DNA from 3 places in the Mesorhizobium sp. WSM4848 genome. Region 1 is predicted to be linked to each of the others. Evidence: predicted binding sites of a transcription regulator. Region 1 holds the regulator's gene; each other region holds the start of a gene.
The links. Region 1 encodes LexA, which represses DNA repair genes until DNA is damaged. Its sites were predicted from a motif close to TGTTCNNNNTGTGTTCNG; they were not measured.
Positions count from the first base shown of each region.

Region 2: a site for LexA is predicted at 7,352-7,369, ahead of AC0L16_RS03455 (DUF3072 domain-containing protein). Genes of this name have one in related genera too.
Region 3: a site for LexA is predicted at 3,072-3,089, ahead of AC0L16_RS07140 (sel1 repeat family protein). Genes of this name have one in related genera too.

Region 1 is NZ_JBVVPX010000004.1:196,025-205,583, reverse strand. Features, by position in the region: gene gltA (citrate synthase) at 1-110, opposite strand, end outside; gene gltX (glutamate--tRNA ligase) at 292-1,716, opposite strand; gene AC0L16_RS06470 (ComEC/Rec2 family competence protein) at 1,819-4,275, shown strand; gene lexA (transcriptional repressor LexA) at 4,269-5,006, opposite strand; gene AC0L16_RS06460 (molybdopterin molybdotransferase MoeA) at 5,111-6,316, opposite strand; gene moaC (cyclic pyranopterin monophosphate synthase MoaC) at 6,316-6,813, opposite strand; gene trpC (indole-3-glycerol phosphate synthase TrpC) at 6,880-7,731, opposite strand; gene trpD (anthranilate phosphoribosyltransferase) at 7,736-8,746, opposite strand; gene AC0L16_RS06440 (SurA N-terminal domain-containing protein) at 8,743-9,559, opposite strand, start outside.
Region 2 is NZ_JBVVPX010000002.1:216,822-226,380, forward strand. Features, by position in the region: gene AC0L16_RS03420 (putative bifunctional diguanylate cyclase/phosphodiesterase) at 1-962, shown strand, start outside; gene AC0L16_RS03425 (ubiquinone biosynthesis methyltransferase UbiE) at 1,117-1,659, shown strand; gene AC0L16_RS03430 (methyltransferase domain-containing protein) at 1,656-2,834, shown strand; gene AC0L16_RS03435 (SpoIIE family protein phosphatase) at 2,831-5,215, shown strand; gene AC0L16_RS03440 (slr1658 superfamily regulator) at 5,218-5,778, shown strand; gene AC0L16_RS03445 (slr1659 superfamily regulator) at 5,797-6,135, shown strand; gene AC0L16_RS03450 (ATP-dependent DNA ligase) at 6,550-7,137, shown strand; gene AC0L16_RS03455 (DUF3072 domain-containing protein) at 7,404-7,622, shown strand; gene AC0L16_RS03460 (phospholipase D-like domain-containing protein) at 7,858-9,318, shown strand; gene AC0L16_RS03465 (endonuclease/exonuclease/phosphatase family protein) at 9,472-9,559, shown strand, end outside.
Region 3 is NZ_JBVVPX010000005.1:82,288-91,846, forward strand. Features, by position in the region: gene AC0L16_RS07115 (endonuclease/exonuclease/phosphatase family protein) at 1-41, opposite strand, end outside; gene AC0L16_RS07120 (AMP nucleosidase) at 160-1,620, opposite strand; gene AC0L16_RS07125 (hypothetical protein) at 1,750-1,944, opposite strand; gene AC0L16_RS07130 (hypothetical protein) at 1,981-2,130, opposite strand; gene AC0L16_RS07135 (DUF2147 domain-containing protein) at 2,429-2,773, opposite strand; gene AC0L16_RS07140 (sel1 repeat family protein) at 3,236-3,502, shown strand; gene AC0L16_RS07145 (ABC transporter substrate-binding protein) at 4,006-5,124, shown strand; gene AC0L16_RS07150 (acetyl/propionyl/methylcrotonyl-CoA carboxylase subunit alpha) at 5,237-7,195, opposite strand; gene AC0L16_RS07155 (hypothetical protein) at 7,350-7,727, opposite strand; gene AC0L16_RS07160 (O-acetyl-ADP-ribose deacetylase) at 7,846-8,376, opposite strand; gene AC0L16_RS07165 (carboxyl transferase domain-containing protein) at 8,379-9,559, opposite strand, start outside.

The sequences.
Region 1 (9,559 bases):
ACCGAGCCGCTTCGCACCTTGAGTTCGTGAGTTTTGCCGCCGAATTCAAGTTTCGCAGTCGACGCGTGGGTTTTGCCGCCAAATTCCATTTTTGTCGCAGCTTCGGACATTGCAAACTCCTTTTTGTTTTCTCGTGTCGGCAAAGGCAAAATATCTGCAACGCAACACGTCCGAAGCATCGGAGTTCGCGCGGTCGCGCCCGCAATTGGATTTGCGTGCCAAATTGGGCCAGGACCTAATGTTGCACTGCGAAACCCACCTTTCAATGCCAATCTTCTTGGGCCAGTTTTGCTAATCGATTTGATCCGCGATGCGCGCCAGGCTTTCCTCGCGGCCAAGCACGGCAAGCACGTCGAACACGCCGGGCGAGGTGCTTTTGCCGGTGAGCGCGGCGCGCAAAGGTTGGGCCACAGCGCCGAGCTTATGGCCGCCGGCAAGCGCATATTCGCGGATCGCCGCTTCCGCCGCTGCGGCCGTCCAATCCCCTGAAATCGCCTTCAGCGCCGCATGGGCGCCCCGCAGGATCTCGCGCGCCTCACCGCCGAGCAGTGCCGCCGCTTTCTCGTCGATCGGCAGCGGCCGCTCGGCAAACAGGAAGGCGGCACCGTCAACCAGCTCGACCAGCGTCTTGGCGCGCTCCTTCAAGCCGGGCAGGGCGGCAAGCAACTGCGCCGTGCGTGTGTCGTCGAGGCGCGCTGCGATCGCCGGGCCGCCTTCGAGATAGGGCATGGTGTTGATGAAGATATCGAGCAATTCGGCGTCGTTCATGCGGCGCATATGCACGCCGTTCAGCGCCTCGAGCTTGGCGAAGTCGAAGCGGGCGGCCCCTTTGTTGACATCGCCGATGTCAAACCACGCAATCATGTCGGCGATCGACATGACCTCGTCGTCGCCGTGGCTCCAGCCGAGCCGCGCCAGGTAGTTGAGCAGTGCCTCGGGCAGATAGCCCATCGCACGATAGGCTTCAACGCCGAGGGCGCCGTGCCGCTTCGACAGCTTGGCGCCGTCGGCGCCATGGATCAGCGGGATATGCGCCATCGACGGAACGTCCCAGCCCATGGCTCGATAGATCACCATCTGGCGGGCGGCATTGGTCAGATGGTCGTCGCCGCGAATGATGTGGGTGATGCCCATGTCGTGGTCGTCGACGACGACGGCATGCATATAGGTCGGGTTGCCGTCCGAGCGCAGGATGATGAAATCGTCGAGATCCTTGTTGGGGAAGCGGACTTCGCCCTGGACGCGGTCATGCACCACCGTGTCGCCGTCGGCCGGCGCCTTGATGCGGATCGCGCCCCTGGCGCCAACCGGCGCCTCTGACGGGTCGCGGTCGCGCCAGCGGCCGTCATAGCGAGGAGGCAAGCCCCTGGCCCGCGCGCTCTCGCGCATCGCCTCCAGCTCAGCCGGCGTCGCATAGCAGTAATAGGCTTTGCCGAGGCGAACCAGTTCCTCGGCGACCGCGCGGTGGCGCGGCGCGCGCTCGAACTGCGATACCGGCTCGCCGTCCCAGGTGAGGCCGAGCCAGGAGAGCCCATCGAGGATGGCAGCGGTTGCGGCATCGGTCGAACGCTCGCGATCGGTGTCCTCGATGCGCAGCAGCATCTTGCCACCGGTGTGTCTCGCATACAGCCAGTTGAACAGCGCCGTGCGCGCCCCGCCAATATGCAGGAATCCGGTGGGCGAAGGGGCAAAACGGGTGACGACCTTGTCGGACATGGAACTCCTGGGCAAGCGCAGAAAACGGATATGGTTGCGCGGACTTTCGCGCGTCGCGCGTTCATGTAGCATAGGAGGTCAAGGGCGCAAGGGGCGAACCCGATGGCTGGACCAGGCCGCGGCGCGGACAAGAGCGAGGGCGCGACCACAAGCGTCAGCGAACGATCGCTGTTTGCCGACGTTCCCGACGCCGAGCCGCCACCCGCTTCGCTGCCTGCGTCGCACCCGGGCATTCAGCCTGTTTCGCCGGACCGCGCCGCGCCGATACCGGCTCCAGCACCCGGCCCTGTCATTCGTTTTCGCCGACAGCTCAGCCGTCTTTCACCATCCGGTATCCGCAACAGCGTGGCCTCGGCAGCCGGCCTGGAATTCGACCGCGGCGTCGCCTTCCTGCTGGTGCCGGTTTTTCTGGCATGCGGAGTGATTGTCTATTTTTCGCTTGCCGTCGAACCGGACTTTGCCCAGCCGATTGCCGTCGTGGTGCTCACGGCATTGTGTGCGGCCGTCACGCGCTCACGCCGCAAAACGCATCTGTGCTTCATGGCAGCATTGCTGTGCGCGCTTGGTGTGCTCGCCGCCAAGCTTGAAACCTGGCGCGCCGGAACGAAGATGCTCGGTTCGGAAATCCAGACCCAGCTGACTGGCCGTATCGTCAGGCTCGACCAGATGGCGAACGGCCGGGTCAGGCTGACCATCGACGTGATGTCGACCGCCCGGCCGACACTGCGTTATGCACCCGAACGCGTCAGGGTTTCGGCACGCAAGATCCCCGCTGGGATGACCGCAGGCTCGGTGGCAACCGGCTATGTGAGGCTTTTGCCTCCGACTGGCCCGGTCAGGCCGGACAGCTTTGACTTCTCCTTTGACAGCTATTTCGCCGGTATCGGTGCCAGTGGCTTTTTCCTCGGCAGCCCAAAGATCGTCGTTTCCGAAGAAGCACCGTTTACCGCCCGCCTTTCTTCGTCGATCGAGAAGGCGCGCGAAGCCATCGCCGACCACATCAGGGACAGCATCGGTGGTGCCGAGGGGGAGATCGCCGCTGCGCTGATCGTCGGCGTGCGGGCCGGCATCCCCGAAGCGATAAACGAATCGATGCGGCGCACCGGCATCTACCACATCATCTCCATTTCCGGCCTGCACATGGCGCTTGTCGCCGGCACCGTCATGGGATTGCTGCGCGGCGCCTTTGCGCTGTTTCCCGACTTTTCGTCGCGCCGGCCGGTCAAGAAATATGCGGCTGCTGCCGCACTCGTCTCCATCGCTGCCTATCTGATTTTTTCCGGTATCGTGGTCGCGGCTGAACGCAGCTTCATCATGCTGGCGGTAATGCTTGTAGCCGTGCTGTTCGACCGGGCGGCACTCACCATGCGCAACCTTGCGATTTCGGCCATCGCCGTCATCATCGTGTCGCCGCACGAGGTGGTCGGCGCAAGCTTCCAGATGTCCTTCGCCGCGACTGCGGCTCTCGTGGGTGCCTATGCCGGTTGGTCCGACTATCGTGCCGACAAGGCCACGGCGCCGCGCCAAAGACGGTCACCGGTCGTTTTCGTCACCCAGAAACTCGTCGCTGGGGCAGGCACCATCGCAATGACCTCCATCATTGCCGGCAGCGCCACCGCGCTCTTCGCCATCTGGCACTTCCAGCGCGTCTCGCCGCTCAGCCTGTTCGCCAATCTGGCCGTCATGCCGATCGTCACGATCGTCATGTTCCTGGCCGTCCTCAGCGCCTTGGCAATGCCTTTCGGCCTCGACGGCCCTTTCCTCTACATGATGGGCAAGGGGCTGACGGTGATGATTGCAATTTCGGGATGGATTTCGGAGCGTTCGCCGGTCGATGCAGTCGGACTGATTTCGTTGCAGTCGGTTCTGCTGGTGACGGTCGCCCTGGTCATCGCCACGATGGCGACGACATGGCTGCGGCTTGCGGCACTTCCCTTTGCGCTCGCCGGCCTGCTGACGATTTCGGGGACGCGCAACCCCGACGTGCTGATCTCGGAGGATGCGCATCTGGTGGCGCTGCCGATCGGCGGCGGCGAACTTGCCGTCAACCGGATGCGTTCGAACGAATTCACCACCGACAACTGGAAACATGCGCTGGTTTCAACGACGATCGTCGAGCCGGAGACATTCGAGAAAGGAGATGTGCAGTCCGACATCGCCGATCCGGCCGACCTGCCGCCGGGAGCGCCTTTCACCTGCACTGCCGGCCTGTGCCTCGCCCGGCATCCGTCCGGCGCGCTCATCGCGGTCGCCGACGACCGCAAAACCGCGCGGCCAGCCTGTGCCTTTGCGGATCTGATCGTCATCGACGATGCCACAGCCTATTACAAACCCTGCCGCAATCCGCTGGTTCTCGTCGTCACCAAACGGCAGCTCGCTCGCATGGGCAGCGCCGCCGTCTTCTTCGATCCGCTATCGGCGACGACGCGCGCAGAAATCCGTTTTGCCGTCAGACAGCCATACAGGCCCTGGCATGAGCAGCGGCGATTTTCGCGCGAGGCGAGGGGCCTGCCGCCCTACCGCAAAGCCGAGAAACCCAAGAAGCCTGCCGCTCAGTAACGCCGGATCAGTCCGACGAGCTTGCCCTGCACCTTGACCCGGTCCGGCCCGAAGATGCGTGTCTCGTAGGCCGGATTGGCGGCTTCCAAGGCGATCGAGGCGCCCTTGCGGCGGAACCGCTTCAGCGTCGCTTCCTCCTCGTCGACCAGAGCGACAATGATCTCGCCAGGCTGGGCCGTATCGGCGTTGCGGATGATGACCGTGTCGCCGTCGAAGATGCCGGCCTCGATCATCGAATCACCCTTGACCTCCAGCGCGTAGTGCGTGCCGCCGGTGATCATGTCCGGTGGCACCGAGATCGAATGCGTCTGGTGCTGGATGGCGTCGATCGGCACACCGGCAGCGATGCGGCCCATCACCGGTATGGAGACGGTGGCAACGACGTCGTCGTCATTGCCGGCCGCACGCATGCGCGAAGGCGCCGGCTTGATCTGGCGCCCGAGGCCGCCCTGCCCAAGGCTGCCTTGAATGACGCTCGGCGAGAATTTGCGCGCCGCATTGAGGCCCGGCGCGATCGAATCGGGCAGGCGCAGCACCTCCAGCGCGCGGGCGCGGTTGGGCAGGCGGCGAATGAAACCGCGTTCCTCCAGCGCCGTGATCAGCCGATGGATCCCCGATTTGGAGGCGAGGTCGAGCGCTTCCTTCATCTCGTCGAACGAGGGCGGAATGCCGCTTTCCTTCAGCCGCTCGTGGATGAACATCAGCAGTTCATGTTGTTTGCGTGTCAGCATCGCGACCCCCAACAGAATCAGAAAAACAAACCCAGAACAAACACTATCTGTTCCAGTTGTGTTCCGCAACCATTTAAAGTTTAATGAATGCGTTGACGTTTTGTTCAGCGTAGCATCAGCACCCTGCAGGCGGTGCCGGCCGCGCCTGCGGCAGCGAATGGTTCGCGCACGATCAGTCCGTTGGCGTCGGCCAGCATTCTGAGCATCGAGGAATCCTGGATACTGAACGGCGTTGCCTCAAGCGTGCCAGCTTCTTCCTTCACCACCGCGCGTACATAGTCCTGCCTGAGATCGTTGGCCGGCATGGCGGCGCCGAGCCGCGCCTGGCGCATGTCCTGACGGAAGGCGCGGCCGCCGAGCCGCGCCAGCAGCGGCTTCAGAAAGAGCTGCGTGCAGACCAGGCTGGCCACCGGATTGCCGGGCAGGCCTAGGCAGCGGATGTCGCCCAGCCGCCCGAACATCAGTGGCTTGCCGGGCCGCATGGCGATTTTCCAGAAATCGAGCGCCATGCCTTCGCCGGTCAGCACGTCATGGACGAGGTCGTGGTCGCCGACCGAGGCACCGCCCAGCGTGACGATGACATCGGCGCCTGCGTCGACCGCTTTTTTGACCAGCGCGGCGATCGCCTCCTTGCGGTCGGGGGCGATGCCGAGATCGAGTGCGCTGGCGCCGACCGAGCGGACCGCGGCGGCGACGCCATAGGCATTGGAGGAGATGATCTGGTCGGGGCCAAGGTCGCTGCCCGGCGGCAGCAATTCGTCGCCGGTGGCGATGATGGCGACCAGCGGCCGTTTCACCACGCTGACCTGCGGATGGTTGGCCGACGCCGCCAGCGACAATGCCGCCGGATCAAGCAGGCGGCCTTTCTCCAGCAGCATGTCGCCCTGCGAGAAATCGAGCCCGAGGCGGCGGATGTTGCGGCCTTCAACCGTCGGCGCGGTCACTTCGACCATGCCGCCGCCGAGGTCGCGGACATTCTCCTGGATGACGATTGTGTCGGCGCCTGCGGGAATCGGCGCGCCGGTGAAGATGCGCACGGCCTGCGCCGGGCCGACTGCTCCGGCAAAGCCGCGTCCGGCCGGCGCCATGCCGATCACCGAAAGTCTCGCGGGCACGGACGCGACATCGTCGGCCCGCACGGCATAGCCGTCCATGGCTGAGGCGTTGAATGGCGGCTGGGTGCGGAGCGCCATGAGTGGCCCCGCCAGCACGCGGTCGGCGGCGACCATCAGGGCGACGCTTTCAGCCTGCAAGGGCGCAGCATCCTCAAGCAGGCGCTCGAGCGCCTCGGCGACCGCAAGCAGCGCCATTATTGGCCTGCCCCCTGGGCATCCGCCGTGTAGTCGCCGGATTTGCCGCCGGTCTTTTCCACCAGCCTGATGCCGGAGATCGCCATGGCGCGATCGACCGCCTTGGCCATATCATAGATGGTCAGGCAGGCGACCGAGACGGCGGTCAGCGCTTCCATCTCGACGCCGGTCTTGCCGGTGACGCGGGCCAGCGCCGTGACCTTCAGGCCGGGCAGCTTCGCGTCCGGTTCGATGTCTACCGATATCTTGGTCAACAGCAGCGGATGGCAGAGCGGGATTAGCTCATGCGTCCTCTTGGACGCCATGATGCCGGCGATGCGCGCCGTGCCCAGCACGTCGCCTTTCTTGGCATCGCCGTCGAGAATCATTTTCAGCGTTTCGGGCCGCATCGAGACAAGACCTTCGGCGATTGCCGTACGGGTCGTCTCCGCCTTGTCGCCGACATCGACCATATTGGCTTCGCCTTCCGCGCCAAGATGGGTGAGGGCGGCCGACATCGTCAGGTCACCTTGGAGCGACGTGCGTCCGTTTGGACGCACAAACTACGCTCTAACGCTTTGTATCTATGCATCATGCTCTCCGAAAATCGATTCCGATTTTCGGGCAGATGCATTGGCGGGCGCCTTGCCCGTCAAAAGCAGGTGCGTCGCAGTGGCCACGTCCTGTTGCCGCATCAGGCTCTCGCCGACGAGGAAAGTGCCAATGTCGCTCCGTTCCAGCCTGCGGCAGTCTACGTGCGAGAAAATACCGCTCTCGCTGACCAGCAGCCGGTCGGCCGGCACCATCGCCGCGAGCCGCTCCGATGTCTCGATGCTGGTTTCGAACGTCCGGAGATTGCGGTTGTTGATGCCGATCAGCCGCGACGACAGTTTCAGCGCGCGTTCCGTCTCGGCCTCGTCATGCACCTCGACCAGTGCGTCCATGCCGAGCTCGAAAGCCGTCGTTTCGAGTTCCCTGGCCACGGCGTCATCGACGCTCGCCATGATGATCAGGATGGCGTCCGCGCCCCACGCACGGGCCTCGAACACCTGATAGGGCTCGAACAGAAAATCCTTGCGCAAAGCGGGCAATGTCACGGCGCTGCGTGCATCGGTGAGGAATTCAGGCGCCCCCTGGAAAGACGGCGCATCGGTCAGCACCGACAGGCAGGCAGCCCCACCTTTGGCATAGGCCCTGGCCAGCGCCGGCGGATCGAAATCGGCGCGGATCAGGCCCTTGGACGGGCTCGCCTTCTTGATCTCGGCGATCAGCGCGAAACTGCCGGATTTGCGTTTGGCTTCAAGGGCCGAGAGAAAGCCGCGTGGCGCGTCGGTAGCCTTTGCCCGTGCCTTGATTTCGGCAAGCGGCACCCGCGCCTTCGACGCCGCGATCTCGTCGCGCTTGTAGGCTTCGATCTTGCGCAGGATATCAGACACGGCGCTATCCGTTCGAAATCTCGACCAGCCGGTCAAGCACTTTCAGCGCCCGGCCGCTGTCGATGGCTTGCGCCGCCGTCGCCATGCCATCGGCAAGCGTCGTCGCCTTTCCCGCCACCACCAGTCCGGCGCCGGCGTTCATCAGCACCGTATCGCGAAAGGCACCGGCAGCGCCGCCCAGCATGTCGCGCAGCGCCTGGGCGTTGTAGGCGGCATCGCCGCCGCGCAATTCGTCCTTTGTATGCCGCTTCAGCCCGACCGCTTCCGGGGTCAGCGTAAAGCTGCGGATCTCGCCGCCGACCAGTTCGGCGACTTGGGTTTCGCCGGTGGTGGTGATCTCGTCATAGCCGTCGCCATGGGCGACCCAGACGTGGTCGGCGCCCAGCGCCTTCAACGTCTCGGCCACGGGCATGATCCATTCCGGCAAGAAGACGCCAACCATCTGCCTGACGACACCAGCCGGATTGGAGAGCGGGCCAAGCAGGTTGAAGATGGTGCGGGTGCCGAGCTCGGCACGGATCGGGCCGACATGCTTCATCGCCGGATGATGCGCCGGCGCGAACATGAAGCCGACGCCTGCGTCGAGGATGCAGCGGCCGATCGTTTCCGGCGGGATGTCGAGCTTGACGCCGAGCGCGGTCAGCACGTCGGCGGCGCCGGTCTGCGAGGATAGTCCGCGATTGCCGTGCTTGGCTACCGGCACGCCGCAGGCGGCGATGACGAAGGCGGATGCGGTCGAGATGTTGACGCTGTGCGAATTGTCGCCGCCGGTGCCGACGATGTCGATGGCGCCAGCCGGCGCTTCGACGCGCAGCATCTTGGCGCGCATGGTGGCGACTGCGCCGGAAATCTCGCTCACGGTCTCGCCGCGCACGCGCAGCGCCATCAGGAAGCCGCCGATCTGGCCGGGCGTGGCGTCGCCCGACATGATGATGTCGAAGGCATCGCGCGCTTCCTCGAAGGAAAGGGAGCTGCCGGCGGCGACCTTGGCGATATGGGTCTTGAGCGCGCTCATCTGGTCAGGGCCTGGGCAACGGCGGTCTGGTCGATGCGAACGTCATATTGCGTCTGCAGCTGCGCCACCAGCTGGTCGAGCAAGTCGTCGGACATGCCGGCGGTGAACGATTTCTGCGCGTCGTCCGGCACCGAGCTGGCGTCGGCTCCGGCAGGCTCGAACACTTCGGCGATCCTGAACAGGATCTGTCCGTCGCCGGTGGGCGAGGCGATCAATCCGGTCCCGCCTTCGCCTTCGCCGAACATCGCAGCCGCCCCTTCCTTGCCGAAATCGGCGTCGTCCGCGCCGCGCTTGACGCCGCGCTTGGTCTGTTTCTCAAGCTTGAGCTCGCTCGCGATCACGTCGAGCGTGGTGCCGGCCTCGAGACGCTTTTCGAGTTCCTGCGCTTTTGCGGTGAGCCGCTTGGTCGTTTCCGCCGCCGTCCAGTCGGCCACCACCTTCTGGCGGACTTCATCCAGCGTGCGGTCGCGGGCCGGCGTGATCGAATCCACCTCGTAGAACACGAAGCCGTTGTTGGCGGTGGTGAGGTCGGGATTCTCGGTGCCGGGTTCGGCATCGAACACCGCCTTGATGAGCTCCGGCGATTCCGGCAGATCCTTGACGATGGTGCCGTCCGGCGTCAGGCCGGTGCGATCGATCGCGTCGATGGTGACGACCTTCAGCTTCAGTTTTTCGGCCGCTTGCTTGAGCGTGCTGCCCGAAGCGCGGCTATCTTCGTAACTGTCATGCACGTCGAGCAGAATGCGGCTTGCCTCGCCCAGCGCCAGGTCCTTGCGGATGTCGGCGGCCACTTCGGCCAGCGGCTTCACCACT
Region 2 (9,559 bases), on a different contig from region 1:
TTCCCGTCTTCGTCGGCTCGAGTATCGGAATTGCTTTCGGGCCGGAGCACGGGACCGATGGCGAACAGTTGATGAAAGCCGCTGACATTGCACTTTATGCGGCCAAGACAGATGGACGCGGCTGCGCTCGAACATTCAACCGTTCGATGCTGCTTTTGCTCGAGCAACGCGAGAATCTGAGGCGCAGCCTTCGAACCGCGCTGGAGCGGGGCGAGCTTTATCTGGAGTATCAGCCGCTCATCCGGCCTCCCTCGTCGGTGATGGGTTTCGAAGCGCTGCTGCGGTGGCGGCACCCCGAGGTTGGAACCATTCCACCCAACGTGTTCATACCGATCGCCGAAGCCGACGGTCTGATGGACGAGATTGGGCGATGGGTGCTCGAGGAAGCCTGTCGCCAGGCATTGACCTGGCCTTCCTCGCTGACAGTCGCAGTGAACCTGTCGCCGGCTCAGTTCCTTAGCGGTTCGCTGACGGACACGGTCGCTCAGATCATCGACGCAGTTGGAATCGAAGCCGACAGACTTGAACTCGAAATAACCGAGACGGTCCTGCTTGAAAAGACGATCGACAATATCGACACGTTGAACACTCTGAACGTTTTGGGAATACGAATCTCGCTCGACGATTTTGGGACGTACTATTCATCGCTAAGCTACCTTAAAAACTTTCCTTTCGATACTTTGAAGATAGATCGGTACTTTATTGCGGACCTGGAGACCGATCTCAAAAGCCAAACGATCGTGCGATCGATCATGGCTCTGGCGCACGGCCTGGGGATAAATGTCACTGCCGAGGGGGTCGAGACGTCGGCACAGGCACGGTGGCTGATCAAGGAGAATTGCGATTGCCTGCAAGGCAACTTCCTGGGAAAGCCGCTTGGAGCCGAGGCGATCAGCGATTTCATCAGGCGGTCCCCGCTGAGGGTGGTACGGGCGATGGAGCAATCAAATCGGGCGCACTAGCGCCTTTCACCCTTTGTTAACGATAAAGTGGAGATTTGTAGAACGATCGAGGCAGATACCGCGCAATTCTTCGAGTCGGTGCGAGACTGACTCATCACGGGCGCGGTGAAATTTTTCGTCGCGGAGGCCATCACCCCGCGAGGGCTCAATACTGATGGAACAAGTGAGGATGCCGATGGGAACTGTTCATCATGACCTGGCTGGCGAGCCGACTTTTGAGCCGATGATTCAGATCGACATAGAAATCAAAGCTTTTGTCTCCGCTTGGAAACATTGCGATTATATCTCGACATACATGGCCCGGATGATCAGTCAAAACAGGTCAGACTCGGTCCATCATTCAAATCTCTTTTCCTCTGCCTTCAACGAATTGCTGGAAGTCGCCTTTCGTACGCGCCATGCCGACGGCGAACTGGCATGCAGGGTGTCACGCCATGGCGCGACGGATAGGATCGAGTTGACACTTCCTTGCGTGCCGGAGGAGCGCCAATTCTACGAAGAAGCCGTGGCGCAAGTCGCAGGAACAGAAACCAGAGAGCGATACCTCAATTCGGTGTCTGGGGATCTCGCGCCCAGCCGCGAGGTCGTACTCCTGGAACTGGCTGTCGACTACAACGCGACACTCCGGATCGAGGAAGCCGACGGCGATGCAATCAAGCTTGTCGTCGATCTTCCGCTCGAGGGTTTGCAAAATTGAGCCCTTACGACCTTCTCCCGCGCTTCAGGGCGCAATACGACGCCAACAGCCAGGAGTTCTCCTTATCGGGAGTGGTCCGCCCTCAGGCGATCGATGAGCTTGGGCCCAGCATAGCATTGCTTCGTGATGCGATCGGCCGTGTGCGCGGCGTTCTCTACGTCAATGTCAGGCGCCTGACGCAGATGAACAATGCTGCGTTTCACAGCTTTTCGAGGATTATCATTGACGCTTGTCGCGCTCGACCCGATCTCAAATTCGTCGTCATCACGTCAAGCGTCGTCGGATGGACCTCGCGAAAATTCGGTCGCCTGAGCGGAATCGAACCGAACATCATCGTCGAGGAGTATGACAGCGAATTCTATCCGGGGCAGGGCTTCCTCGAGGAAGGCGGATTCGTACCGATCCTGCGCACTCAGACAAAGATGACATGGCGCCATGAGCGCGCAATCCTGCCGCGGCACGGCATGAGGCCTGGGATCGTCATGGCCGACATCTGCTGCGGCATAGGTGATTTCGCCGTACTCGTGCAGAAGGAGTTCCAGCCATCGCGGATCGTCGCCCTCGACCACTCCAGGTCGAGCCTCGCCTATGCGCGAAACGTGGCTGCGGAGTTCGATATCAAGGGCATCGAGTACACTTATGGCGATGCATCAGAAATGCTGCTCGAGGAAAATCAGTTCGACCTCGTCACGTGCCGCCATTCGCTGCAGGTGTTCAACAAGCCCGAACTGATCCTCAGGGAACTGTTTCGCATCTGCAAGCCGGGCGGACGTGTCTACATCACCAATGAAAAAAATTCGCACTGCCTGGGCGAACCACGCGCCGACAGCATCCAATGGACCTATAACGAGGTCGCCAAGCTGTGGGCGCACTTCCAGATGGATATTGAGCTCGGCCCGAAGAGCAAACGCTACCTGACCGAAGCGGGGCTCGAAGACATTCGGGTCGAGTCCTTCATGGTCACCAACCACGACGGCGATCCACAGGACTTCGCGGACGTCATAGCGGCATGGGAGAATGTTTATGCAGGCGAGATGGCTACCAAGCGAGGTGACACACCGGCGTTTATCAGGCGGTTCCGACAGGGCTTCCAGGACCACATCTTCGCTGCGCTCCACCCCAAGGGTTATGCCGGCTGGCCGATCTGGGTTGCATCGGGACGCAAGCCGCTATGACCGATTTGGATGCAACACCGTCCAGACCCTGGCCTGTCCTCCGGCTTAACAGCTTCCGCGCTAAATTCTTGATCGTTGTGGGTGGGGCGGTGCTGTTCGACCTCCTCGTCGGCGGCGGCGTCGCGCTGTGGAATGTGAACCGGCTTTCTCGGGACGCCACGCACCAGATCGAGAGCGGCCTCACCAAGGCAAGCCAGGAATACCTCCAGAACTATATCGAGACGACGGCGCTGCGCGCCGATCTCCTGTTCGGCAGCATGCACTCCGAGGTGACCGCGCTTGCAGCCTCCATGCAGAGACTAATAGATTATCCAGCAGCAAAAGATGCGATCGGCAAGGCGTTGGCGAACAACCCCTATTTCAATGCGCCGCTTGCATATGACGCCACGGGAAACTGGTTACAGACCCGGCAAGGGTCAACTTCTGTCATGAGTGTCTGGGGATACCTCCTCGCCGCTGATCATCAACCGAAGCCCGAAATTCTCCGCGACATTCAGGAGAGTGCGATCTTCGATATTTTTGGCACAAGCCAGATGTCAACTGGCACCAAGAAGCTGCAGGTCTACTACGTAGGGCCGAAGTCAGGGCCGATCATGCGCACAATTCCTTATTCCGATCAGGCGCAGACCTTCGACAAGCTTTATCCAGGCCACGACAAAGCGAATTTCTGGGATTTCTTCTTTCCTGGCGTCTATGAAGGCTGGGAAGGCTGGCTCAGGGAGCCCGATTCGCGCCCCGTAAAGGGCGATGACATCACTGCGACTGCTCCTTATATCGACGCGATTACCGGCAAGCTCATAGTGAGCTTCTTCCACCCACTCTGGACGAAAGACCGCAGCAATGTCGCCGGCATGGTCGCTGCCGACGTTACGCTCGATCAACTCGCTGACATCGTCGAAAGCGTGAAGGTCGCCGATACGGGCTTCGGTTTTCTCACCATGTCGAACGGCAATGTGCTTGCGATCAAGCCTGAAGGCGAGAAAATGCTCGGGCTCAAGATCGCAAGTGGTGCGGCAGGTCAAGGCGTTACCGGCCTCGATCGCTCGCTCAAAAAGAGTACGCACGCGACTGTCGCAGCGCTCGAACTTCCCGCCGACGACAAGACAGTCATCAAGCACATTTCAATTGAGGAAAACCGCAAAGCCGAACCGTACATCGTCGCACTTCGCCGACTAGACCCAGTCAATCTCTGGAATAGCACGGGGTCCATCACGGCCGAAACTCTGATGCTTGGCTTCGTCGTCCCCGAACGGGAAATTTATGCTTCCCTCCTTGCAGCGCAGCAGAGCATTTCCAGCGCAACCAACCGGATCCTGATCACCCAGGTCATCGCAGTTATCGTTTCGCTCCTGATCGTCTTTGCGGCTGTCTTCGGAATTTCAAAGCGGATCACTGCAGGCCTCAGTGCGCTTGCCGGGGCCGCCAAGCGGTTGCAGGCGAAAGACTATTCAGTCCGGGTAAGCATTCCGACGCGCGACGAGGTTGGAGCGGTGGGGGTCGCTTTCAACCGGATGGCTGAGCAGATCAGCTTTCACACGGAAAACCTCGAGCAGCTCGTCGACGAACGAACCAGGGAGCTCGGGGACGCCAACCAGGAGATTTCGGCGCTCAACGAAAAGCTGCGAGACGAGAACGTACGCCTCGGTGCCGAGCTCGCGGTTGCCAGGCAGATCCAGATGATGGTCCTGCCGAAACAATTCGAACTCGAAGCGATTCCTGGGCTGGAGATCGCAGCCTACATGCGTCCGGCTGACGAGGTTGGCGGCGACTACTATGACGTCCTGCAGAACGGGTCAAGGGTCAAGATCGGCATCGGCGACGTGACCGGTCATGGTCTTGAGAGCGGCGTGCTGATGCTGATGGTCCAATCCGTTGCACGCGCGCTGCAGGAGACCGACGAAGCGAATCCGCACCAGTTTCTGGATCGGCTGAACAGAGCGATCTACAAGAACATCGAGCGGACGAACACCGACAAGCATCTCTCGCTGGCCTTTCTTGACTTCGAAGATGAGCGGGTAACGCTATCCGGCCAGCATGAGGACGTTCTTGTCGTGCGTGCGGATGGGGAAGTCGAACGTATCGATACGATTGATCTGGGTCTGCCGGTTGGCCTGGAGAATGACATCTCGAAGTTCATTGCCACGCGTGACATCCTGTTTGGAAGCGGCGACGTGATCGTGCTGCACACCGACGGTGTGACCGAGGCGGAAAACCACGAAAGAAAGTTGTTCGGGTTCGAGCGCCTCAGCCAGAGCGTACAAAGACGTCACGGCAGCAGCGCCGAGGACATCAAGACTGGGATCATCGACGATCTGATGGCCCATATCGGGATCCAGAAGATCCACGATGACATCACCCTCGTGATCATAAGGCACACATAGCAATGACAACGCTGTTCGGTACGCCTGACATTGCAATCGGGATCAAGGAGAGCGTCAGTCGCGTACGACTGTTCGACGGACCTCTCGATTTGAGTTGGCGTCATTGTGCCACGACCTCGGACTTCATCGCCGATGTTTTCGCGTTGCGCTTCCGGTCGTCCCGCAATGATTACATGGAAGTGCGGCACAGCATCGGATATCTGGTCAACGAACTCATCGAAAATGCCGTCAAGTTTCGTGCACCGGGCGAGATCCTGATCGAGGCGTCGATGGATTCGGAGTGCTTCAAGCTCAAGGTGTCGAATGACGTCGACGGTAAAATTGCGTCTGGGTTCCAAAACCTCCTGGCGGACATCACGGCTGGCGACCCAGTGGACCTGCTGATACAGCGAATTGAGCTGAATGCCGCGAACCCCGAGGTGACAGGCTCCGGACTCGGATTGCTGACGTTGATGAGCGACTACGGCGCACGCCTGGCTTGGATATTCAGCGCCGCCGACGAAAGCGATCGGATTTGCGTGGAGACATATGCCTCTATTCCGATCTCGCAAATTCACAACTAAATGAAGCGAAGCCAGGCTATGGAAATCAAGACAGACGACTACCGCGTGTGGACTGAAGGAAGCGAAATTTTCTTCGACGGTGCAATGCGGCTTGCCAGTTCCGACGCCGGTGCGCCTATCACGGCGTTGGCGGCCAGTGTTCTTGCCTCGAATCCCGCTTCCATTACGCTCAATCTGAAGGACCTTCACTTTCTGAACTCTTCCGGCATCAACCTGCTGGCGAAATTTACCATTGAGGTGCGCAAGCATCCCGATGTTCGACTCGTCGTGCGTGGAACGCCCGACATACCCTGGCAGTCGAAATCATTGCCGAATCTGAAGAAGCTGCATCCCGCCGTGGTGCTTTTGTTGGACTGACCAAGGTAGTCCGCAATCAGTGCAATTCTAGGAAAAGTGCGAACGGTTTTTCGTCCGGAATTGCAGTCAAGAAATGAAGAGATAGAGCGGTTCTGCGGTTCCGTGAAATGACGAACCGCTCTAGCCCGGATATCTCACTTCACTAGCCAAGGGCTGCGTAGGCTGGCGGCAATCCCAGACAGCAATAAGCCGGTCGGGAACGAAGAGCGCCGCGCCGAGCAAGATATGTACGCCGGGATAAGTATTAGGACGCAAAGCTAACGACAGATTCGCCTCGTGCGTAGATGCTTGCAATGGCTTGGCGGGGGCTCGGCGGCTTGGCGGGGGCTCGGCACAGGTGGCAGGCATCATGTTGGGGTGATGTCGTGCTGCCTGTGCCGATTAGCCGCCGCTGCGCGGTCAAAGGTGGCGTCATTGAGTAAGCGTGCCAAGGTCAATGGCGGCCGGCTGGAGTTTCTTCCGCCGCAGATCCCGACTCGGGTCGAGCGGCCGCCTGAAGATGAAGGCTGGGTCCACGAGGCCAATCTCGACGGCTATCGAACCCAGATCATCATCGATAATGGTGGCGTGCGTCTTTACAGCAAGAACGGCCGCGACTGGACCACGAAATACTGGCCCATCGCACTAGCCGTCGATCTGCCATGCCGGACTGCCATTGTCGACGGCGAGGTCATTGTTCCCGGCGGGCAGGGCGCTTCAGATTGCCCTGCGCTGGAAGCCGCGATCTGGAACGAGCCGAGCCGGCTGGTGTTCGTCGCTTTCGATATCCTCCATCTCGACGGCCGCGATCTAGGCTCCTTGCCGCTGCTGCAGCGCAAGCACGCGCTATGGCAACTGGTTGAGTCTGGCCTCGGCAAGATCCAATACAGTGAGCACTTCGAGGGCAGTGCGCTGGCGCTCTTCCGCACCGTCGAGAAGATCCGGCTCAATGGAATTATCTCGAAGCGCGCCGACAGCCGCTACAGGAGTGGACTGTCGAACACATGGCTGAAGGCCAAATAATTCGAAGAAGCCGACTCCCGAGTAGGGGGTCGTTTATGAGCCAGTTACGGCTCCAAATGGCCCTGATCGCTGCTCACGGGGCGTCCTCACCGATTTGAGGATCGGGCAAGATTACCACTATATGTATCCACGCTATGAAATAGCCAAGAAGAGATTCGCTCCGCTTGCGCGTAACCGGCCCGCGCGGGCGGACGCGACACGCATACCAATCTGGCGGAACAAATCATGATCATTCTCATTGTGGTGATCATCAAGGGAGATTGATCATGGGCGACCGGCACAACCCAAAAATCGAGGCACCGGCAAATGTCGAAAAGGACCCGGAAGATTGGATCAGCGGAGATGACCCCATGACCCCCGCACAAGCCTCCTATTTGAAAACTTTGGCCGAACAGGCCGACGACCCTGACGCCTATGCTGACGGCCTCAGCAAGGCGGAAGCCTCTAAACGCATTGATGCACTCCGGGAGAAGTTGGGCCTGTAGTGCCCGCTCGTGGCTTTTGGTCTCCAGCGACGGGGAGCCGTTCCATCGAACTAGGCAGTGGCTCTGTCCAGTTTGTTACCGTGGTCTGGGGGCTTGCGGTGCTCTGTATTACGAATTGGGTGACTGCGGCGCAAGCGTGGCGACGCCGAGGGAGATCAGCCCTAAGAGCGGTCGCGGCAGCCGCCGGGAATGAGCTGCATTGCGTTCTGCAACCGCTCGCTGGATAGTCCTGGCGATGTTGCAGACCTTAATGTCTCATTGGCCCCAGGTCCTCGCGGTCATTTCGGTGGTGATGGCGGCCATCGGCATCGTCCACGCCATAATGACGAAGGAAGACGTCCGCGCCGCCACAGGTTGGGTCGGCGTGATGTTCCTGTCGCCATTCCTTGGCGCGATCATCTACGCCGTTGCCGGCATAAACCGCATCCGTCGTGCAACGATCAGCGCCATGCGGCCCCTTTCCAGCGAGGCGGCTTCCGCAAAACATGAGCGCAACATTGCCGCCGAGGAATTGATTGCCGAGCGGTACGGCCAACGCTTCACCGGCCTGAAGACATTGGGCGACAGGGTGGCCCGGCGTGCCCTGACCTCGGGAAACGCGATTGCGATATTGGAGACAGGTGACGAGGCCTATGCCGCAATGTGCCGAGCGATTGATGGCGCTCAACGCACTGTCCTTCTCGAGACCTACATCTTCGACAATGACGATGTCGGGCGGCTTTTCGTGGAATCTCTCGCCGGAGCCGTCCAGCGGGGTGTCAGCGTTCGCGTGCTGATCGATGCCGTCGGGGCGCGTTACTCCGTCCCCAGCATTCTTGGGCGTCTGCGAGAGGCAGGAATCACAGCAGACCTCTTCAACGGCAACATTGTCATGGGCCTGCGTCTTCCCTACGCCAACCTCAGAACGCACCGGAAGATCCTGGTCGTCGATGGCACGATTGCGTTCACCGGCGGGATGAACATCCGAAAGGGATTCTCAGCCGAGTTCGCCGGCTCCTCCAGCGCGAGGGACACGCATTTTCAGGTCACCGGGCCGGTCGTGGCCGACCTTTTTTCGGTTGCCGCCGAAGATTGGCGCTTCGTGAGCGGCGAGCTCCTGAAAGGCGACACCTGGCAAGTGGCCACGCTTCCCGCGGCTCCCGGTCAACCGATGCTGGCGCGGGCGGTTGCATCCGGGCCGGATGCCAGCATCGAAACGAACCACAACTTGCTGATCGGGGCATTTTCCGTCGCCCGCAAATCGATCCGCATCATGTCGCCCTATTTCCTGCCGGATCGGGAACTGATTAGCGCGCTGACGACCGCGGCCAGGCGAGGCGTCGAGATCGACATCGTGGTACCGGCGATGAACAATCTCTTCCTTGTCGACCGGGCGATGACGGCGCAATTCGATCAGGTCCTGAAGCACTATTGCCGCGTATGGCGCACGGAGGGCTCGTTCGATCATTCGAAGCTGCTGTCGGTCGATGGAGTTTGGGCTTTTATAGGATCCTCCAATCTTGATGCCCGGTCCCTGCGGCTGAATTTTGAGATTGATGTAGAGGTTCTTGATGCAGGCTTTGCCGCGGAGATTGAAGCGCGGATCGGATCGGCAATCGCCTCCGCCGCGTCTGTAACGATCGAAACCTTGAGAGCCCGGCCATTCATCGTCCGCCTGTTCGACCGAGTGTTGTGGCTGGGATCGCCCTACCTTTAGAGGCTTTCTCGTTCTGCCGGGGGCAATTCGGGTGACGCAGCCATCGCTCTTTTTGAGCGCCGCATCTCGTCAGGGCAGGAAGCAGCGATTGCAGATCCTGTTTGAGTGAGACAAAGCTAAGTCTTGAAGGTAGTGAGGACGAGCAGCAGACTCATGCAAAGAACTGGACATAGCTTTCCTGCAAGTGTGCTCAAATCCATTCGCGACAGAAAAAAGCAGAAGGCGAAGGCTGCGCCGCCCG
Region 3 (9,559 bases), on a different contig from region 1:
ACCAGCGCGACCGAGAAGACGAGCATTGCTACGAACGCCATCGAAGCCATCATGTCTCGAACGGGTGCCATCTACTTTGTTTATCGGCAGAAATGCAGCCCAAAGCAAGATTACGAAATGCCCTGCCGCGCCGTTACAAAGGTCGCAGGCCGAGCGGCGCTACTGGAACGCCGTCTCCGAAAAGCTTCTGAGCTTGCGCGAATGCAACCGTTCCATCGGCATCTCGGCCAGCTTTTCCATGGCCCTGATACCGATGGTCAAATGCTGTGCCACTTGCCGCTTGTAGAACTCGGTCGCCATGCCGGGCAGCTTCAATTCGCCATGCAGGGGTTTGTCGGAGACGCAAAGCAGCGTACCGTAGGGTACGCGGAAGCGGAAGCCATTGGCCGCGATCGTCGCCGACTCCATGTCGAGCGCGATCGCCCGTGATTGCGACAGCCGCTGCACCGGCCCACGCTGGTCGCGCAACTCCCAGTTGCGGTTGTCGATGGTAGCGACTGTGCCGGTGCGCATGATACGCTTGAGGTCGTAGCCGGAAAGGCCGGTGACTTCGGCGACCGCCTCCTGCAGCGCCACCTGGATTTCGGCCAGCGGCGGGATCGGCACCCAGACCGGAAGGTCATCGTCCAGAACATGGTCTTCCCGGACATAGGCATGCGCCAGCACATAGTCGCCCAGCGCCTGGGTGTTGCGCAGGCCGGCGCAATGGCCGAGCATCACCCAGGCATGCGGCCTGAGCACCGCTATGTGGTCGGTGATCGTCTTGGCGTTGGAGGGGCCGACGCCGATATTGACCATGGTGATGCCGCCATGGTTCGGCTTCTTCAGATGATAGGCCGGCATCTGCGGCAGGCGCGGCGGCGCCACGCCATGGCCGGGCGCGTTTTGTCCAGCCTTGGTGACGACGTTTCCCGGCTCGACGAATTCGACGTATCCGCCGCCGCCTTTCGCCATCAGATCGTGCGCACGGGCGACGAATTCGTCGATGTAGAACTGGTAATTGGTGAACAGCACGAAATTCTGGAAATGCTGCGGACTGGTCGCCGTGTAGTGCGACATCCGGTGCAGCGAGTAGTCGATGCGTTGCGCTGTGAACGCCGCCAACGGCCTGGCTTCGCCTAACGCCACTTCGAATGTGCCGTTGGCGATCTGGTCGTCGGTGCCGTCGAGATCCGGCACGTCGAACAGGTCACGGATCGGCCGCCTGATGCGCTCGGCTGCCGCGCCGTCGACATGCGAGCCTTCCAGGAACGCGAAATGCAGCGGGATGGGCGTCATCGATTCCGAAACCGTGACCGGAACGCCGTGATTGCGCATGATCAGGCGAAGCTGTTCGATGAGATAGCGTTCGAAAAGGGCGGGCTGGGTTATGGTGGTCGAGAAATGCCCGGGCGTCGGCATATGGCCGTAAGCCTGCCGCGAGTCGATCTGGGTGAACGAAGTCGTGGTGACACCGACCTCGGGATAAAACGCCCGGTAGCGCTTGTTGTTGTCGCCGCCTGCGGCGAGCGCCGTAAACGAATCGCGCAGAAATTTGGTGTTGCGGTCGTAGAGGGCCTGCAAGGCCGCGACGGCCTTTGCTGCATCATTGAAGATCTGCCGGCCAAACGGCTCCGGCATCACGACTGAGTCTATGGCTTGGGGATAGATTCGCTTTTCCATGACCCAATATAGAGGCTTGGCCATGCGGTTGGGAGGGGGCCGAAGGGTCGTTTTTTGTTTTGCATGGTTTCGATGAAGGCCGACTACCTAACCACGCCGCAGGCTGACCAACAGCACAAAGCCGACGCCGGTCTTCTTCAGCGCCGGCGCTTCGATCGTCGAGCCGGCATCGGCACGCATCGAGGGCACGGCCAGAACCGGGGCCGCCAGAACCGTCAGGATGAGCGCCGCCCGTGGCAGGACCCGAAGGGTTTTCAGGACGTTGGCGACGATGCGGTTCATGGCTTTTGCTTTTCTCCTCTCGAAGTCTTTGTCGGTTCAGGGGCGAAAATGGTTCACGCAACCGAACCGGCAGGAATTGGCCTGGTCCCAGTTGCGGGCCGGGCGCCCCTCGGCAACGAGGATGGCGAACGCCATGCCGAACAGGCTCATCAGCAGGCAGACGATGGTGAAGCGGCGGGCGAACATGGCGTGGTTCTCCTTCAACACGCATGAGAATGCCCTGATGCAACTGAACCGGTTCTGATGCCGGCGTTCATCTGCGGTTCAAATTTAGACGGAGTGCCGGCTGCCGACCGTCCACCAAATCTTGCCGACCCAAATCTCGCCGACCCAAAACTCGCTAACAGGGGACGAAGGATGCGCAAAAATTGCTGTTAGGGCGCAGAAGGCGCAGCCTGCGCGATCGATCGGTTTCGCAAACACAGAGGCGCAACCAAAAACGGGACCTTCGCGGCCCCGTTCCATTGTGGTGCAGTCGAAACGATCAGAGCTTTTGCCAGGTCTGGGTCCTGCAGATCAGCCCGCCGAACACGCAGCCGCTCATCTTGAGCGAAGCGCCTGAAACCGAGGCCTTGCCCGAATAGGTCTTGTCGGTCTCCGGGTCGGTTATCGTCCCCGTATATTTGTTGGCGCCGGACACCTTGAACGAACCGATGCGCTTGCCGGCAAACTTGCCAGATTTGAGCGTGATGGAAAATGCGTCGCCACCGCCCGCGATGGCGGCGGTCGAACCGGCTTGCGTTTTCCAGTTGCCTTCGATCGGGTCGGCCCAAGCGGTGCCGGCCATGATCAATGTGGCCGCAACGGCGATGCTGATTTTGCGAAGCATGTTCCTCCTCCCTGTCGGCATCCGGCCGGGTGTTGCGCCCCGCCAGTCTACCTCTTACGCAAACGTAAGCTAATCCACCTCCCGGCAAAACAAAAGCGGTGCCGCTGCGGAAGACTTCGGGATTTTCCCGGCCGCTCGAAGCGGTCTGGTCGGCGAGAAATGAAACACCTTGCATGCTGGCTTTGTCTCCCGTGGTTAGCGAAGTCTTGATTTGCGCCTCGCAAATTTTCATCAGTTTTAGTCCAAACCGGCGCAATTGCTGGCTTTGCATCGTTAATGAATTTCGGCGTTTACCTCTTGTTTTAGCTTTGTTTTCCTCAAATTAAGCACGCCGTTTAACGACGGATTCAAGCCTCCGGTTCATTCTCGAAAGCATCGAAAGAGCAGCCGCCCCAAGGGTTTCCAAGGGACAGAAGGAGGCAGCTCTCGGGAGCCTGACAGGGGCTAGAACAGGGGATTGAAATGGCACGTTTTGAAATGCCTGAAGCCGGCTTCGGCGTCATGGGGGCAACTGCCCAGGCCGACATTCTTCTCGAATTGGGCATGATGTATGCGACCGGCCGCGATTGCGAGACCGATGTCGTCGCCGCCCACAAATGGTTCAACATCGCTGCGATCAAGGGCTCGGTCCGGGCCGCGGAATTGCGCTCGGAATTGTCGGCCGCCATGTCGAAGGTCGAGATCGCCAGGGCGCTGCGCGAAGCCCGCGAATGGATGACGATGCACTAAGCTGGCCCTGAGCTCATCAGGCACCGAGATCATCGACAGGGACTCTTCAGGTCAAGGCCGCGCAAGACGGCCGGACCGGCAAGAACAAGGCCGGGCAAGACGGTCGTACCTATAATGACAAGAACGCGGCAGGCCGGATACGGCCAAGCTGCGCGACGGACAGGGAAGGCGAGCGGTATTCGGGCGCGGGAGCGTTCGGGATTGTTCGATCGACAAAAGCCGCGACCGGCCGGAACAAGGCCGGCGCGGCTTTTTCGCGTTTTCGGACCCTAATCCCGAAAGTGGAAGCCGGTTTTTGGAAAAGATCATGGTCAAACAGTCGGACCATGATCCCAAAAAGTGGAAACCGGTTTTTGGAAAAGATCATGGTCAAACAGAAAGGCAGGCCCAATCGAGTGCCGCCGATGCGCCAAGACAGGCTTGGCGAGGGGTGAAATTCTCCCACCTATTCTGGAAGAGGCGCGGCCGGAGCGGCCGCGCGCGAGTGGAGGAGTTGTATCGCCATGAAAAAGTTGGTTATTTTGAGCGCGGCCATGGTCGGTCTGGCGATGAGCACGCCGGCCTTCGCCGAAGACATCACCTTTTCGGTGGTCGGACCGATGACCGGACAGCTTGCCACCATCGGCGACCAGTTCAAGCAGGGCGCGCAAGCCGCCGCCGACGCGATCAACGCCGCCGGCGGCGTCGACGGCCGCCAGATCAAGCTCGACGTTCAGGATGACCAGTGCGATCCGAAGCAGGCGGTTTCGGTCGCCAACCGCATCGTCGCCAACGGCGTCAAGTTCATCGATGGCCATGCCTGCTCGGGCTCGAGCATCCCGGCCTCGTCCGTCTATGCCGAAGCCGGCGCGCTGATGATGAGCCCGGCTTCGTCGAACCCGGAGCTGACCGACGCGGCGGCGAAAGCCGGCTGGCCGACGATCATGCGCCTTTATACGCGCGACGATGCGCAGGGCGCCTTCATCGGTCCATGGATCGCCAAGAAATATGCCGGCAAGAACGTCGTCATCATGCATGACAAGAGCGCCTATGGGCAGGGCGTGGCCGATGCCGTCAAGGCGACGATGAACCAGAACGGCCTCAACGAGATCCTCTACGAAGGCATCAACGCCGGCGAAAAGGACTACTCTGCGCTTGTCACCAAGCTCAAGGAACTGAAGGCTGATGTGGTCTATTTCGGCGGCTACCACCCCGAGGCCGGCCTCATCTTGCGACAGTCGGCGGAACAGAACCTCAAGTTTCAGCTGATCATGCCGGACTCGATCGCCACGCCGGAATTCTGGCAGGTTGCCGGCCCGGCCGGCGAAGGCACCATGTTCGTCTTCCCGTCGGATCCGCAGGCGAAGCCCGAAGCCAAGCAGGCCATTGAAAAGATCAAGGCGGGCGGCTTCGCGCCCGAGGGCTTTACGCTGTTCTCCTATGCCGTGATCCAGGCCTTTGCCGAGGGTATCAAGCGCGCCGGCAGCGACGACCCGGCCAAGGTTGCCGAAGCGTTGAAGAACGGCGAGCCGATCAGCACCGTCGTCGGCCCTGTCACTTTCGATGAAAAGGGCGACCTCAAGAACGTCAGCTACGACATCAACCAGTGGCACGGCGGCAAATACGCGCCGATCCAGCCGTAACGACTGGCGTCGCCTAGCGACAATCGGAGATGGCCGGGTCAACCCCGGCCATTTCATTCTGGGAGTGCGTCTGTGGCGCGTGTCTTCGACGTCGCCTCTTGGATGAACAGCGTCAGCCGTGGGCTTCCTCGGCAAAACGCACCAGCACCGTCCCGTCGGTGACCTGCGCGCCCTCTGTTGCGATCTCGGCGATCGTCCCGTCATGCGTGGCGGAAATCGTATGCTCCATCTTCATCGCTTCCAGGATCAGCAGCGGCTGGCCCTTGATGACGGCTTCGCCTTTTGCCGCGCGCACCAGCTTGACCAGGCCCGGCATCGGCGCGCGCAGGCTGTCGGCACCGGCGGCGATTTCGTCGGCCTTTGCCAACGGGTCCGGCACCGCGAAGCTGTAGCCGACGGCCCCCGAAAAGACAGTGACGTGACCTGGCCAGCGGGCGAGGCGAGGGGCAGCGCGAAGATCAAGCGCACTGTCATAAGGTGCGTCCAGTGCCACTTGGAAGCGCCCGTCCGGCCGCATCGACACAAGCGCGAGGATACCGTCCTCGCCGTAGCGAAGCCGCGTGCGCCGCGCGATCGCGTGGAAATGCGCATAGCCGGCAAGCGACGACCACGGGTCGCGGGTCGGCGCCTGAGCCCCGGCGCCGGACTCCGCAAGCGCGGCCGCGGCGACGATCTCGCTGCTCGGCGGCGGCACTGCGGTCAGCGCTTGCTGGTGCCTGCCGATCAGCCCGGTGTCGACGTCACCTGCCGAAAAATCCGCGTCAGCGGCAAGAGCCGCGAGAAAGGCGGTGTTGACGGTCGAGCCGGCGATCTCGGTCTGCGAAAGGGCTATGCCCAGGGCTTCGAGCGCCGCCTGCCTGTTCTTGCCGTGGACGACGAGCTTGGCGATCATCGGGTCGTAGAACGGCGAGATGGCATCGCCGGCCCGCACGCCGGTCTCGATCCGCATGCTGGCGACCTCGGGCGCTGTATCCGGAAATTTCAGGTGATGCAGCGTGCCCGTCGCCGGCAAAAAGCCCTTTGCCGCGTCCTCGGCATAGATGCGAGCCTCGAAGGCGTGTCCGGAGAGCGCGATCTCGCCCTGCGTCATCGGCAGCTTTTCGCCGGACGCCACCCGCAACTGCCATTCGACCAGGTCGGTGCCGGTGACCATTTCGGTGACGGGATGCTCGACCTGCAGGCGGGTGTTCATTTCCATGAACCAGAAGCGGTCGGCCTTCAGCCCTTGCGAGGCGTCGACGATGAACTCGATGGTGCCGGCGCCGGAATAGCCGATTGCCTTGGCGGCCTTCACCGCCGCCTCCGTCATCGCCTTGCGCAATGCCGGTGTCATTCCGGGGGCGGGGGCTTCCTCGATCACCTTCTGGTGGCGGCGCTGCGCCGAGCAGTCGCGCTCGTAGAGATGCACGACATTGCCGAAGATATCGCCGAAAACCTGAACTTCGATGTGGCGCGGCTTGTCGACATACTTCTCGACCAGCACGCGGTCGTCGCCGAAAGCGGCCTTGGCCTCGCGCCGCGCACCCGACAGCGCCTCGGAAAAGTCGTCGGGATGTTCGACGCGCCGCATGCCCTTGCCGCCGCCGCCGGCGCGCGCCTTGATCAGCACGGGATAGCCGATCTCGCGTGCCTTGGAGGCGAGCAGCACGATCTCCTGCGCCTCGCCGTGATAGCCTGGCACAACCGGCACGCCGGCCTTCTCCATCAGCCGCTTGGCCGCGTCCTTCAGCCCCATGGCGCGGATCGAGGCGGCCGACGGGCCGATGAAGACGAGCCCGGCCGCAGTCACCTGATCGACGAAGTCAGGGTTTTCCGACAGAAAACCGTAGCCGGGATGGATAGCTTCGGCGCCGGTGGCCAAAGCCGCCGCGACAATCTTATCGCCGCGCAGATAGCTTTCGCCGACCGGCGAGGCCCCGATATGCACCGCCTCGTCGGCCATCTCGACATGCAAGGCGCCGGCGTCGGCGTCGGAATAGACGGCAACACTGCGCACGCCCATCCTGCGCGCGGTGCGGATCACCCGGCAAGCGATCTCGCCGCGGTTGGCGATCAGGATTTTGGCGAACATGGGACCTCCAAAGCCAGAGCTTGCCGCCAACGGCGCGAATGCTCCTTCACGCGAGCTGTGGCAACACCCTGCTTTGCAGTCCGCCCATTGTCAAAGGATCGGTAAGCCAGCCTGCCTACTTGGCGGCGATCTCGCAAGCTTCTCCGGTCGTGACCTATTTGGACGCGGCGATCCCGCAGCCGCCGGCCGCAGTCTTGAACTTCCACCTCGTCAAGCCGGCCTGACAATTGCGCAACGCAATCTCTTCCGCGGCCTGTTGCGAGGGTGCGTTGAGCTTGGAGCTGCAGATGACGTGGAGGTCGCTGACGCGCGAATAGAACGTCGTCGCATAGGCCGAATGGCCGCTCGCCGCGACATAGGCTTTGTAGGCCTTCGGGCAATCTCCGGTCGAGCCTGGCGGAAAATGGACGGCGAAACGGCTGTTGCCCTTGCTTCCCGCCAGCGATTCCGCCGCCCCAAGGTCAGGCGCCGCTAATATAAGCAGCCCTGCAAGTACCGACGCAGTTGTTTTCCGAAAAAGCTGCAGTCTCATCTTCGCCCAATCCCCATTGGTATTTGCAATGAGCAATAGCCGCGATTCTTTCATCTGGCCAGATCGGGGAATGAAAAAAAATCTGAAAACTATGGATGGATTTTCTTACCTGAGCCGGTCACGCTCCCGGCAGGCGCAGCAACGCCTGCTGGTATAGTTCCGCTGTCTGCTGGTCGAAGCAGCAGAAGATGACGGTTTCCGGAACCGCGTTGTGGCTGATGAAGGCGCTCACGGCGCCAACGGCGACCTGCGTCGCCTGCTCCTTTGGATACCGGTATACACCGGTCGAGATCGCCGGAAATGCCACCGCCCTGCAATTCTTGGCGGCGGCGAGTTCGAGCGACCGGCGGTAGCAGGAGGCCAACAACTCGGCTTCGCCCTTGCCGCCGCCTTGCCAGACCGGTCCGACCGTGTGGATGACAAAGCGTGTCGGCAGCCTGTAACCCTTGGTGAGTTTTGCGTCGCCGACCTTGCAGCCATTCAGCGTCCGGCATTCGGCCAGAAGTTCGGGGCCGGCCGCCCGGTGGATGGCGCCGTCGACGCCACCGCCGCCCAGAAGCGAGGTGTTGGCGGCGTTGACGATGGCGTCGACCGGGAGCTTGGTGATGTCGCCGACATGAACGCGAATCCTGGGGTCAATCTCGCTCATCGTCACATCCTGAACACGCCGAAGCTTGTGTCCTCGATCCCGGCGTTCAGCGCGGCTGACAGGCTGAGCGCCAGCACCTCGCGCGTCTTGGCGGGATCGATGATGCCGTCGTCCCAGAGCCGGGCGGAGGAATACAGCGGGTGGCCTTCGTGCTCGTATTTCATCAGGATCGGCTTCTTGAATTTTGCCTCCTCCTCCGCGCTCCATTGCCCGCCCTTGCGCTCGATCCCCTCGCGCTTGACGACGGCCAGCACGGTGGCCGCCTGCTCGCCGCCCATCACCGAGATGCGGGCATTCGGCCACATCCACAGGAAGCGTGGCGAATAGGCGCGTCCGCACATGCCGTAATTGCCGGCGCCGAACGAGCCGCCGATGATCATGGTGACCTTCGGCACGCGCGCCGTGGCGACCGCCATCACCAGCTTGGCGCCGTCCTTGGCGATGCCGCCAGCCTCGTATTTTCGCCCGACCATGAAGCCGGTGATGTTCTGCAGGAAGATCAGCGGGATCTTTCGCTGGCAGCACAGCTCGATGAAATGCGCGCCCTTCAGCGCGCTTTCGGAAAACAGCACGCCGTTGTTGGCGATGATGCCGACCGGCATGCCGTTGAGATGGGCAAAGCCGGTGACCAGCGTGGTGCCATAGTTCTGCTTGAACTCGTCGAATTCGGAGCCGTCGACGACGCGCGCGATCACTTCGCGCACGTCATAGGGCTGGCGCAGATCGGTAGGCACGATGCCGTAGAGTTGTTCGGCTGCATGAAGCGGCGGAAACGAATCGCGAAGTGCCAGACCGATCGGCTTCTTTCGATTGAGGTTCTTGACGATGCGGCGCGCGATCGCCAGCGCATGCTCGTCGTCCAGCGCAAAATGGTCAGCAACGCCGGAAAGCCGCGTGTGGACGTCGGCGCCGCCCAGTTCCTCCGCGCTGACATCTTCGCCGGTGGCGGCCTTCACCAGCGGCGGGCCGCCAAGGAAGATGGTCGCCTGGTTGCGCACCATGATCGTCTCATCCGACATCGCCGGCACATAGGCGCCGCCCGCCGTGCACGAACCCATGACGCAGGCGATCTGCGGTATGCCGGCTGCCGACATATTGGCCTGGTTGTAGAAGATGCGGCCGAAGTGGTCGCGGTCGGGAAACACCTCATCCTGGTTGGGCAGATTGGCGCCGCCGCTGTCGA